DNA from 3 places in the Blastococcus colisei genome. Region 2 is predicted to be linked to each of the others. Evidence: riboswitches for the same ligand, from Rfam matches in the RefSeq annotation. Region 2 holds a riboswitch; each other region holds the start of a gene.

Region 1 (4,182 bases), on a different contig from region 2:
CAGCTCGGCGGCCACCACGACGGCCGGGGTGACGACGTCCAGGCTGGTGAGGAGCACCAGCGTGACGACGGCCATCGCGCTGAGCTGGGCGACCGGGTTGATCCGGCCCAGGCGCGTGTCGGGCACCGGGCCCAGCGACAGGGACGCCGTCACAGCGCCCCCCGTTCGACTCCGGACTCGTTCCGCTCCTCGCTCGCTGTCCCCCGCAAGCGGGAGGTGCCGCCAGCCTGCGGCGATGCTCGCTCGCCCGTCGTTCTCACAGCGCGAGCCGGCCGTCGGCGAGGACTGCCACCAGGTCGGCGTCGTGGGTGACCACGGCGACGGCGCAACCGGCCGCCCGCTGCTCGGCCAGCAGCGTCACGAGCTCGCGCCAGGTGGCGGCGTCCTGTCCGAACGTCGGCTCGTCGAGGACGAGCACGCGTGGCGCGGTCGCCAGCGCCGTGGCCACCGAGAGCCGGCGCTGCTGGCCGCCGGACAGCGTGTACGGGTTGGCGTCGGCGAACGCGGTCAGTCCCAGCCGCTCGAGCAGCTCGTCGGCGGTGGCCCGTGCCGCGGCGGCGTGCTCGCCCGAGCGGAGGGGGCCCAGCGCCAGCTCGTCGCGGAGCCGCCCGGTGAGGAACTGCTGCTCCGGATGCTGGAACACGGTGCCGATGCGGCTGACCAGCTCGCCGGCCCGCCACCGATGTGGCTCGTCGTACCCGTTGCGCACGGTGCCGGTCAGCTCGTCCGACGCCGTCACCCGGCCGGTGGTGGGCGCCCGGAGCCCGGCCAGGAGGAGCGCCAGCGTGGACTTGCCCGTCCCGTTGGGGCCGGTCACCGCCAACGCCCGGCCGGCCCGGAGTGCCGTCGTCGTCGGGGGAAGCGCCGGGCCCGGGCTGCCGCGGTAGGTGAACCCGGCCGCCTGCGCGGCGAGCAGGACCGGTCCGTCCGGTGCGGCCGGCAGCTGCAGCCCGGCCGTGCGGGGGACCGGCCGCCAACCTGCCGGGTGCTCCACGACCCCACCGGGCACCACCTCGACCACCCGGTCCACCAGGGGGAGCCAGGGCTGCGCGTCGTGGTCGACGACGAGCACGGTCGCGGTGCGGTCGGCGGTCGCGCGGGCCACGGCCGACCGGACGAGCGCCGCCCCGTCCGGGTCGAGCTGGGCGGTCGGCTCGTCCAGCAGCAGCAACCCGGGACGACGGGCCAGGGCTCCGGCCAGCACCAGCCGCTGCTTCTCCCCTCCGGAGAGCGCCTGGGTGGGACGGTCGCGCCCGTGGGGAAAGCCGACCGCCGCCAGCGCCTCGTCGACCCGCGGCCAGATCCCCTCCGGTGGGAGGCCGGCGTTCTCCACTCCGAAGGCGACGTCGTCCCCGGCCCGGGTCATGACCAGCTGGCTGTCGGGGTCCTGCGCGAGCAGGCCCAGCCGGCCGCGGGCGGCGTGCGGAGCCCCGCCGTCGACGGTGAGCTCTCCGGCCACCTCGGTGCCCTCGGCGTCGAGGATGCCGGCCAGCGCGGCGAGCAGCGTCGACTTCCCCGCACCGGAGGCGCCGGTGAGCAGGATCCGCTCCCCGGGCTCGACGACGAGGTCGACGCCGGTCAGTGCCCAGGCCCGCCGCGAAGGGTGACGGACGCCCAGGCCCCGCGCGACGAGGCGCACGGGGCCGGCGTCCGCCCGGATCGGCGACGGACCACGCGTGGTGGTCACCGGGGGCGCGTCAGACGCGGGTGCGGCCCGAGGCGAAGGAGCCCAGCGCCCCGGTCCGGGCCATCGCGCGGACCAGCAGCAGGCCCACGACACCGGCCAGCAGCACGCTGGAGAGGACGGTGGCCAGCGTGTACGGGAGCGTGAACGCCCAGAGCGGGTACTCGCCGGACACCGGGTAGTACAGGCTCAGGTCCAGGATCGACGTCGACAGGCCGGCGGTCACCGCGGCGAGGATCGCCGTCCCCCAGCCGAAGGTGCGGTAGCGCGTGAGCAGGAAGCCGAGCTCGGCGCCGGCGCCCTGGACCAGGCCGTAGACCACGATGATCCCGCCGTACGGCGAGCCCAGGAGCAGGCTGACCGCGGCGGCGAGGGTCGAGGCGAAGATCGCCGCCCCCGGGCGGCGCACCATCAGCCCGGCGACGACGCCGGGCATGAGGAAGACACCGTTGAGCAGGCCCTTGATCGGCGGGAAGAAGTCCAGCGGCGTGGAGACCACCTCCGCGAACAAATTCCAGCCCCAGAAGACGACGCCGAACGCGACGCCCAGGACGGCGGTGACGACGATGTCGACGGTGCGCCAGCGGACGGGCTTCTCGTACCCGGCATCGACGGACGACGGACGGACGGCCTGATCGGCCATGACTTTCCTCCAGACTCCCTGCGCCGGCATGACCCGGATCAGGTTCGAGGGTCTGCGGTTGCCCGCACTCTCAGCGCCGTAGCGCTCCCCTGCTGCGTGTGTTCGGTTGTGCCGTCGACCATAACCCCTGCCGCGCTCACCGGTGCCGCCCCGTGGTCGCCGGTACCGCCCTGCACCGCGGTACCGGCCACTGCACGGCGGTCTCCACGGCCGACTCGGGCCCTCCTGGCCGCGCACGGCTCACCGCACTCGCCGGGCCGCCGCCACCAGTTCGCCGATCCGGCGGGCGTGGGCGCCGGCCCAGTAGACCCGGCCGCAGGCCCTGCACCGCGCGAACTCCTCGAAGCTCCGCAGCGTGCCCGGCTCCAGCCGGTGGGCGACCTCCTCCTTGGCGACCGGCTGCAGCGGCCCTCCGCAGGCGGTGCAGCGGGTCAGGGGCGCGAGGACGGGGGCGAAGCGATCCAGGACGTCGGCGAGCGGGTCGTCGGGGTCGCTGCCGCGCACCAGGGCTCCCCGGGTCAGTGCTCGGCGCATCAGCAGCCCGCGATCCTGGGTGAGCAGCGCCCGGTGCTCGGTGACCGCGCGGTCGACGAGCTCCGGGTCGTCGGCATCGTTGGACCACGCCGCGTCCAGGCCGAGCAGGCGCAGCCGGCGGGCCAGGGCGCCGAGACCGACGTCCAGCAGGAAGCCGCCGGTCGCCGATGGCTCGGGGCGGGCTCGCTCGACGACCTCGATGGAGCCACCGGGGCGGGCCCGCGCGCCGGCCGGCACGGGTTCGCCGTCCAGCCGGAGCGCGCCCACCTCGCTCAGGGGCACTCCGGCGGACTGCACGACGTGGCCGACGGTGGCGTCGGGGTCGAAGCGCAGTCGCCGCATACCAGCGTGCCGGTCCCGCCTGGGGAGCAGGAAGCGCAGCGGCACCGGGACGACGACATCGACGTCCTGCGGTCCTGACCGTTCGTCCATGGCGGGCCGCTACCCTCCTTCACCGGAATACTTGAAGCATCAAGCAACTTGGTGCACGATGACCGCGCCATCGACCGCCAGGAGCCCGCCATGCCCGTGCAGCGCCTCAACCATGCCGTCCTGTACGTGCGCGACGTCGAGCGCAGCCACGCGTTCTACCGCGACGTCCTGGGCTTCCGTGCGAAGACGGAGATCCCGGGTGCCGCAGTCTTCCTCCAGGCGGAGGGCTCGACCAACGACCACGATCTGGGCCTGTTCCAGATCGGCGCGGGCGCGGGCCCGTCGGAGGCCGGGCGCCGGACCGTGGGCCTCTACCACCTGGCGTGGGAGGTCGACACCCTCGCCGAGCTGTCCCGGATCCGCGATGCGCTGCTGCGGGCCGGTGCGCTCGTCGGCGCCTCCGACCACGTCACCACCAAGGCGCTCTACGCCCAGGACCCCGACGGCATCGAATTCGAGGTCTCGTGGCTGCTGCCGGCCGCGCTGATCACCCCCGAGGTCACCGGCGGCGCGGCGATGACCGCGCCGCTGGACCTCGAGCGGGAGATCGAGCGCTACGGCGCGCAGACCCGCGGCGGCGTGGGCGTCTCCGTCCCGGCCTGACCTGACCGCCCGAGTGAGCCTGTCGCACAAAGCGCGCCTGATTGATGATCATCCTGGGCGGCGGGAGACTGGGGTATGCCGCAGAACTTCATCCGCGGGGATGTCGATCAGGGGTTCCTGCTGCCGCCGGATGTGCGGGATTGGCTGCCCGACGGGGAGCTGGCCTGGACGGTCAAGGATGCGGTGGACTCGTTCGACCTGTCGGGGTTCAAGCGCTCGTATCGGGCCAACGGGCAGGGCGCGGCGGCGTTCGACCCGGCGCTGATGGTGGCGGTGCTGCTGTACG
Region 2 (4,182 bases):
TGAGCCGCTCCACCAGGTCGAGCAGGTCCTCGCGCTCGGCCCGCGCCTGCGCCATCACGCTCATGCGCCGCGACCACCGAACCTGTCACGGCCTCGGCAGCGCGCCGAGCGACCCATCGCCCCTGCTCGTCGGCCGGATAGGCGGATGGCGCGTCGTCGTGAGCGCATCGTCAGGGGCGGAGCACCGCTCTCCCGACGATCCGGCCGGCGCGCAGCTCGTCGAGGACGCGCGGGGCGTCGTCGAGGAAATGTTCGTCCACCGTCGTGCGCAGCAGGCCCCGGGCGCCCAGGTCGAGCGCCTCGACCAACTCGGAGCGGCGGTTGCCGACCGAGGTGACGATCCGCTGCTCGGGAACGACGAGCGAGAGCGGACTGATCTCCACGGTGTCGAAGCTGTAGCCGACGTAGACCAGCGTTCCCCGCTTGCCCAGGGACGCCAGAGCGGCGGCGCTGGTCTCCCTGGTGCCGACCAGCTCGAAGACCACGTCGGCGCCGGCGCCGCCGGTCGCCTCCCGGATCGGGGCCTCGACGTCCCCGCTCCCGTCCACCGTGACCTCCGCTCCCAGCTCGCGCGCCAGCCGCAACCGCTGGGGATCCCGGGCGACGGCGATCGGCCGCGCCCCGGCCTCACGGAGGACCTGGACGAGGGCCAGGCCGACGCCCCCGGTCCCGTAGACGACGGCGTCGGCGCCCGCCCGGACCCCCGCCACGCCCACCGCGTGCAGCGCCGTGGTGCCGCTGCAGCACAGCGTGGCCGCGACCGCGAGGTCCAGCCCGTCGGGCACCCGGACCACTGCGGAGGCGGGGACGACGACCTGCTCGGCGAATCCCCCGTCGCTGGCGAAGGCGAGGAACCCGAGCGGGGCGTCACAGAGGTGGTCGTTCCCGGCCTGGCACGAGCGGCACCGGTGGCAGGCATGCCGGTAGTGCACCGCGACGCGGTCTCCCACGGCGACGTCCTCGACGCCGTCGCCCACCTCGGCGACGACGCCGGCCACCTCGTGTCCCAGGGTGATGGGGGTCCGGGCCGGGGTCAGCAGCCCGTCGAGGAAGTGCAACTCAGTGCCGCACACCCCCGCGGCGGCGACGTCGATCAACACCTCCGTGGGGCCCGGGCGAGGACCCGGGACGTCCTCGACGACCACAGATCGTCCCGCTCCGTGGAAACGCACAGCACGCACAACTGCCTCCCTACGCCGGCATGACCCGGACAGGTTCCAACGGTCGGCGACCCCTGCCGCCCTCTCAGCCCATTCCGATGGGCTCCCGCGTACGGGCGGCACGCTAGCCGGTCGTTCCCGTCCTCGCCCGGGCAGCACGGCCACCCGCCCGGCTGTTACGTTCGGGGCGTACGTGGCACGGGGTGTCCTGACCGGGACTGAGAACACACCCGTCGAACCTGCTCCAGTTGGTACTGGCGAAGGGATGTCACCGGCATGGATGCCGTCGAACTCAACGCTGCCCGCGAGGCAGTGCGCGCGAACGCACCTCTGGTGCACTGCCTCACGAACACCGTCGTGCAGGCGATCACGGCCAACGCGCTGCTCGCCGCGGGCGCGGCACCGGCCATGGTCGATGCCCCGGAGGAGGCCGGCGACTTCGCCGCCGTGGCCTCCGCCGTGCTGGTCAACGTCGGCACCGTCCACCGCCGCACCGCCGAGGCGATGCGACTCGCAGCCCGGTCGGCCGGAACGGCGGGAACGCCCTGGGTGCTCGACCCGGTCGCAGTGGGCGGCCTGGCCTACCGCACGGAACTCGCCGCTGAACTGGTGGCGCTGCGTCCCACCGTCGTCCGCGGCAACGCCTCCGAGGTCATGGCGCTCGCCGGAGCCGGCGCCGGCGGCCGCGGCGTGGACAGCACCGCCGCCACCGACGACGCGGTCGCCGCGGCGGTGGGACTGGCCCTTCACACCGGGGGTGTGGTCGCGGTGAGTGGTGAGGTCGACCTGCTCACCGACGGACGCCGGATCGTCCGCGTCGGCGGCGGATCGGTCCTGCTCACGCGGACGACCGGCGCCGGCTGCGCGCTCGGTGCGCTGGTGGCGGCCTACCTCGCCGTCACCGACGATCCGTTGACCGGTGCGGCCGCCGCGCACGCCCACGTCGCGCTGGCCGCCGAGTGGGCGACGGCGACGGCCGCGGGGCCCGGCACGTTCGCCGCCGCGTGGCTCGACGCCCTCGACGCGGTGGACGGGGACGCCCTGGCCATCGCGGACCTCCGCGTGGCGGACGTCCGGGTCGCCGGGTGAGACGGCCGTTCGACCTCACGCTGTACCTGGTCACCGACACGGAACTGTGCCGCCCCCGGCCGGTGGCCGATGTCGTCCGTGCCGCGGTGGCCGGCGGAGTGACCGCCGTCCAGGTCCGGGACAAGGTCGCCTCCCGGCGTGAGCTGCTGGCGCTGACCCGAGCGGTCCAGGCCGCGGTCGCCGACCGACCGGACGTGTCGGTCGTCGTCAACGATGCCGTGGACGTCGCCCTGCTGGCCGGCGCCGACGGCGTGCACGTCGGCCAGGAGGACCTGCCGGCAGCCGAGGTCCGAGCGCTGCTCGGGCCCGACCGGCTGATCGGGCTGTCGGTGGAGAGTGCCGACGACCTCGAGAAGGCCCTGCGGCTACCGCCGGGAACCGTCGACGTCGTCGGTCTCAGCCCGGTCTGGGCCACACCGACCAAGCCGGAGGCGGGTCCCGGCCTGGGGCTGGACACAGTCGGCCACCTGACCTCCCTCGCCCGCGCCGGGGGGCTCTGCGCCGTCGCGATCGGCGGGATCGACGCCACGCGAGCGGCCGCCGTGGCCGCGACCGGTGTCGACGGGATCTGCGTGGTGTCCGACATCTGCGCAGCCGACGATCCGGCGGCCGCGGCGCGACTACTCCGCGCAGCCCTGGCGCCGGTCGCCATCCGATGACTGCCGGACGCACCCCCACGGCGCTCACCGTGGCCGGCAGCGATCCCAGCGGCGGCGCCGGCATCCAGGCGGACCTGAAGACGTTCAGCGCCCTCGGCGTCTACGGCACTGCCGTCCTGACCGCCCTCACCGCGCAGAACACGCGGGGCGTCACGGGGATCCACCCCGTGCCGGCCAAGTTCGTCGGCCTCCAGCTGCGCACCCTGCTCGACGACGTCGAGGTCCACGCCACCAAGCTCGGCATGCTGGGCACCGCGGAGGTGGTCCGCGAGGTCGCCGCGGTCCTGACCGAGCGCCACCCGGGACCCGTCGTCTGTGATCCGGTCATGGTGGCGACCAGCGGGGACCGGCTGATCGACGAGGACGCGGTGGCGGCCGTCCGTACCGATCTACTGCCGCTCGCGGACCTGATCACCCCGAATGCTCCCGAGGCCGCGGTGCTCCTGGGCGTCGAACCGGGAACCGACGCCGACGACCTGCCCGACCAGGCCCGCGCCCTGCTCGACCTCGGACCGCGCGCCGTGCTGCTCAAAGGCGGCCATCTGGGCGGGGAAGAGAGCGTGGACGTGCTCGCCACCCGGGACGGGGTCTGGACGACGCGCCGCCCCCGTGTGGCGACGACGGCGACGCACGGAACGGGGTGCACCCTGTCCGCGGCGATCGCCGCGCTGGCCGCCCGGTCGAGGAGCTCGGACTGGTTGCCGCTGGTGGAGGAGGCCCGCGACTACCTGCACCGGGCACTGGAGGGCGGCCGCGGTCTCGGCATCGGTTCGGGACACGGCCCGGTGCACCACTTCGCCGGCATCTGGCCGACATGACCTCCAGCGAGCGGGCGTGGGCGGCAGCTGCCCCATCTGCGGCTGGCGATCGACGCCGACGGCACCGATGACGAGGAAGACCGCTGTCACTCCGTGCGTCCTCCTGACCAAGATCCGGGAGCGAAGATTCCCAGTTGCGGCACGGCCGGGGCAAGGAAATCCACAGTCGGGTGAACGGGGGTGGCGACACGGCATGTCGGCGGGACGGGCGATCATCGGGGGATGCGGCGGGAGGCGAGTGTGCTGCACCTCGACCTCGACGCCTTCTTCGCCGCCGTCGAGCAGCGCGACAAACCGTCGCTGCGCGGGCGTCCCGTCGTCGTCGGCGGGGTCGGCGGGCGCGGCGTCGTCGCCACTGCGTCCTACGAGGCACGCGCGTTCGGCGCCCGCTCGGCCATGTCCACGGCCGAGGCGCGCCGGCGCTGCCCGTCGGGAACGGCGTTCCTCGGCGGCCGG
Region 3 (4,182 bases), 3.6 Mb from region 2:
ACTTCGCGCGCAATGGAACGGCGCAGCGTGTGCTCGTTGTCCGGGCGGACACCGAACCGACGATGCTGACGCAGTGGTCAGTGGCGATCTGGGATGCGATCTCCAGTGATCGTTGGCGCCCGCGCCCATGCCGAGTTGGCAGGCGGGCACCGACAGTGCGCACGGGGTATCCGGGATGCTAGAGCCGCCGGAGCAGCGGCATCATGACGTCGTCGACCACCGCCACGGCCAGCTCCTGATCGACGTCCATGCCACTGATCATCCAGCGGAGCAAGAGGATCGCCGGGCCCGCCTCGGCAGCCAACGACGCTGCGCCACTCGCCACCAACTCGCCGCGATCGACGGCACGCTCGCAGACCGTTCCGAAGGCTTCCGCCCAACGCGCCATGGGACCACGTCGGAAGGCTTCCTCCAGGGCCGGTTCCTGGTTCATGACACCGATCAGCGCTCGACTGGCGCTTCCACCCGGGCCCGCCAGCACCGCGGCCAGTGCGGTCAGCAGCGCGACCATGTCATCCCGCAGGGAACCAGAGTCCGGGATCACGAGCGTCTCATCGCTAGCCGTATCGATGAGGCTCACCAGCACGTCCGCCTTGGACGACCAGCGCCGATAGATTGTCGCCTTGCTGACGCCGGCGGTTCTGGCCACCGCATCCATGGTCAGTCCGGCGTAGCCGACCTGCGCCAACACCTCCAGGACAGCAGCCTGAATCGCCCGGTCACGAGAGGGATCCAGTCGACGCCGCCGGGGTCGCGCACCCGCCGGGGGAACGCCCCAGGACAGCGAGCTCGGCTGACGCAGTGACACTGAGTGAGCCTAACGAGGGATCGTCGCGACAGACAAGATCGCTGAGGGGGAAACCCGCTGCTCGAAGACGGGGTACGCCGAACGTCCAGCGCCCTCCAGTAGAAGGAACCCCCGAGTTCCGCCTGTCATCCCTAGCCTCCCGTAGGGCAGCGCGACGCGCACGGCATCCCCCTCGTCGGGCTCTGTCGGCAGGGAAGGCGGGTGGCATGAGCGAGGTCTTCAGTTCGCAGTCACCGAGCTGTCGGCATGTCCTCAGTGCCGTGCTCGACACGTTGGCCCAACTGGGCTGCGCCGGCCTGACCGCCGATGAGATCAAGGCCCGAGCGGGCGCCGCCGGTCCGGCCCTCGGGGATTCGCCCGATCTGGAGGCCTTGGTGGTCAGCGCGCTCGAGCATGTACAGCTGTTTCCCGCGTTCGAGCCTTCGGGAGATCTCGACCGGGACTTGCACACGCTGCTGCAGCCGTGGCGAACCGCATCGAGCAGGGACGAACGTGTCGTAGCCGCAGTGCTCAGCGCCGCCATCTGGAACCCGCGCCTCGAGGTCGCGGTCCATGACGCGCTCGACCGGCCCCTGATGCATGCCGTCTCGGCGGTCGTTGCGCGCGCCGAGGGCCACGGGACGATTCCGGATTACGCTATCCAAACTCTGTGCTGGGTGCTGCGCGGGCTGCTGATCGACCGACTGCGCTCCAGGCCCCGGGCGGCGGTCGACATCGACCGCCTCGTCCACTTCCTCATCGCCGGACTGCAGATGGAAGCGGCAGTCGCCGCCCGTGGACGGTCCCAGGCCCTCGATAGATCTCTGAGAGAGCCGCCGGCGTGACCGCCGTTCAGCTGGCGCTGGTCGAGGTGGAATCCCTCCCCGAAGCCCGACGACGAGGACCTCGCCGAGGAGATCGCGCTGTCCGGCCCGGCGCGTACCCGCACCGTCGAGGAGGCGCAGCCCTCGATCGGGGCCACCATTGTGTCATCGACGAGCGCTGCCAGCTCTTCGGAAGCGGACCCGACCCCGCACGCGATGTGGGCGGCAGGAGGAAGTTGGCTCACCAGCGTGCTGGCCCGACGGGGTCTCCGCGGCGGTCGCCAGGTCGGGCCGCGCCGGGCAGCTGCACGCCTACGCCACGGACCTGCCACGCATGGAACACATGCCCGAGACGCTGAGAAGGCCGGGGGTCTCGGGCCGGCCTTCTCGCTCGCCGGGGAGCCGGGGCGCCGACCGTCGCGGACCTGCGCATCTGCTCAGGCCGGTTGTGCGCTGTGGTGGCAGAGCAGGGGGCGGCGCTCGGCGAGCGCGGATATCTCGGTAGGCTGGATGCGCGATGTGCGGGAGCTCGGAGGTACCGGGCTGAGAGGGCGGCTGACTGTGCCGCCGACCGCTGGAACCTGACCGGGTAATGCCGGCGTAGGGAGCGATTATGAGCAGGTCCGGCGCTGTCGGTGCCACCACGTCATCGGGGGATGCACCGATCACGCTGTCCCAAGCACCGCCTCGGACGCTGGGCCTGCGGGACACGGCGGGGTTGTGGGGCAGCCTGGGGGTCAGCCTGCTGTTGCCGGTGGCGGCCACCTACGTGGTCCTCGCCGACCGCCCGCTGTCGGTGACGATCGGCGCGATCGTGGTCGGTGCGGTGATCGGATCGGTGTTGCTGGGCCTGGGGGCGGCGGCCGGCGCCCGGGAGGGCGTGCCGGCGATGGTGCTGATGCGGGGGTTGCTGGGTCGGCGGACGTCGTTCCTGCCCACCGCTTTCAATCTCGTGCAGTGCGTGGGCTGGGCCGCCTTCGAGGTGTGGATCATCGCCGAGGCCGCCTCCCGGGCGCTGGATGCACCGCGCTGGCCGTTCGTCCTCGCCGCGGGCGCGCTGGCCACGCTGATGGCGCTGCGCCCGCTGGGCGCGGTGCGGGTGCTGGCGCGGTACGCGGTGTGGGCGGCGCTGGCCGCGATCGTCTACCTGTACATCCAGGTGTTGTCCGAGCCGCTGCCGGCGGTGACCGAGCGCGGGGCCGGATCGTTCTGGACGGCGGCTGACATCGTGATCGCGTTGCCGGTTTCCTGGTTTCCGCTGGCGGCGGACTACACCCGGCACGTCCGGCGGGGGCGGGACGCGTTCGTGGGCGCTGCGGCCGGCTACGGCGGCGCCGCCATGGCTCTGTTCACTCTCGGCGCGCTGGCGCTGGTCGCCTACGGGCGGGGCGGTCTGGACGTCGTGGATGCGCTGCTGGCCGTTCCGCTCGGGCTGCTGGCCGTCCTGGTGCTGCTCGTGGTGGAGGTGGACGAGGCGTTCGCCAACGTCTACTCGACGGCGGTGTCGGCGCAGAACGTGGTGGCCCGGCTGGACCGCCGGGTGCTGGCCGGGGTCGTGGGCGTGGGAGCCACCGGGCTGGCGCTGATGGCCGACCTGGTCGCCTACGAGCCGTTCCTCTTCCTGATCGGCGCGGTGTTCGTTCCGCTGGTCGGGGTCTTCGTGGTCGCCTACTGGCTGCTGCCGCGCGGCCGCTGGGATGTGTCGGACACTGCGCCGGCGCGCCCGGCCCTGCTGCTGGCGTGGGCGGCCGGTTTCGTGGCCTACCAGCTGACGCTGCCGACCTTCTTCGCCGGACCGGGTGGGGGCTGGACGGCGTGGTGGTCCGCCCGCCAGGCCGAGCTGGGCATCGACCCGGCCAACGGCTGGTCAGCCTCGCTGGTCAGCCTCGCGGTGGCCGCGGCACTGACCACGCTGATCTGTCTGCCCGGCGGCCTGTCCGCCCGCCGCCGCCGGGCCCGGTTCCCGGTCGCCCCGTCCAAGGCCCTCCGGTGACGGGCCGCCGAATGGGCGCCGCCGGCCGGACCGACTCCCCGCTACCGGTCGGCCCGGACCGTGCGGTGGAGGTTCGCCGGCGGATCGGCGGATTGCACGTGCTCACCGACGCCCGTCAGGGCAGGGACGCCCTCGGTGTCGTCTCCGCGGCGGTGGCGGCCGGCGCCCGGATCGTGCAGGTCCGGGTGAAGTTCTGCCCGGACCGGGCGCTGTACGACTTCGCCGCCCGGGTCGCGGAAGTCTGCGCGCGGCGCGGAGCGACGTGCATCGTCGACGACCGGGTCGACATTGCGCTCGCGGTCGGCGCGGCGGGCACCCACCTGGGCGCCGGCGACCTGCCGGTGGCCGCGGCGCGCTCGATCGCCGGCCCGAACCATCTGCTGGGTGGCACGGCGCGGACCGCCGCGACCGCCGCCGAGCTGGTGGCCGCCGGAGCGGACTACCTCGGGGTGGGCCCGGCCTTCGCCACCGCGACCAAGACCGGGCTGCCGGACCCGCTGGGTGTCGACGGGATCGCGGCGGTCGCGGCGGCGGTCGCCGTACCGGTGATCGCCATCGGCGGCATCACCGCCGACCGG

Evidence for each region. A riboswitch is a leader RNA that binds a small molecule or an ion and turns the genes downstream of it on or off. The one in region 2 is predicted to bind thiamine pyrophosphate.
Region 1: linked by a shared signal. The riboswitch ahead of FHU33_RS24615 (ECF transporter S component) and the one ahead of thiM (hydroxyethylthiazole kinase) in region 2 are both predicted to bind thiamine pyrophosphate.
Region 3: linked by a shared signal. The riboswitch ahead of FHU33_RS17825 (purine-cytosine permease family protein) and the one ahead of thiM (hydroxyethylthiazole kinase) in region 2 are both predicted to bind thiamine pyrophosphate.

What each region holds. Positions count from the first base shown of each region.
Region 1 covers NZ_VFQE01000004.1:21,997-26,178, forward strand. The annotation lists gene FHU33_RS24605 (energy-coupling factor transporter transmembrane component T family protein) at 1-153, opposite strand, end outside; gene FHU33_RS24610 (ABC transporter ATP-binding protein) at 257-1,687, opposite strand; gene FHU33_RS24615 (ECF transporter S component) at 1,698-2,327, opposite strand; TPP riboswitch at 2,325-2,428, opposite strand; gene FHU33_RS24620 (Mut7-C RNAse domain-containing protein) at 2,568-3,293, opposite strand; gene FHU33_RS24625 (VOC family protein) at 3,384-3,896, shown strand; gene FHU33_RS24630 (transposase) at 3,972-4,182, shown strand, end outside.
Region 2 covers NZ_VFQE01000001.1:114,951-119,132, reverse strand. The annotation lists gene FHU33_RS00560 (maleylpyruvate isomerase family mycothiol-dependent enzyme) at 1-64, opposite strand, end outside; gene FHU33_RS00555 (alcohol dehydrogenase catalytic domain-containing protein) at 171-1,100, opposite strand; TPP riboswitch at 1,172-1,280, opposite strand; TPP riboswitch at 1,350-1,443, shown strand; gene thiM (hydroxyethylthiazole kinase) at 1,437-2,249, shown strand; gene thiE (thiamine phosphate synthase) at 2,246-2,908, shown strand; gene thiD (bifunctional hydroxymethylpyrimidine kinase/phosphomethylpyrimidine kinase) at 2,905-3,726, shown strand; gene FHU33_RS00535 (DNA polymerase IV) at 3,949-4,182, shown strand, end outside.
Region 3 covers NZ_VFQE01000001.1:3,743,360-3,747,541, forward strand. The annotation lists gene FHU33_RS17815 (TetR/AcrR family transcriptional regulator) at 179-691, opposite strand; gene FHU33_RS17820 (TetR/AcrR family transcriptional regulator C-terminal ligand-binding domain-containing protein) at 1,015-1,632, shown strand; TPP riboswitch at 2,123-2,235, shown strand; gene FHU33_RS17825 (purine-cytosine permease family protein) at 2,225-3,604, shown strand; gene thiE (thiamine phosphate synthase) at 3,601-4,182, shown strand, end outside.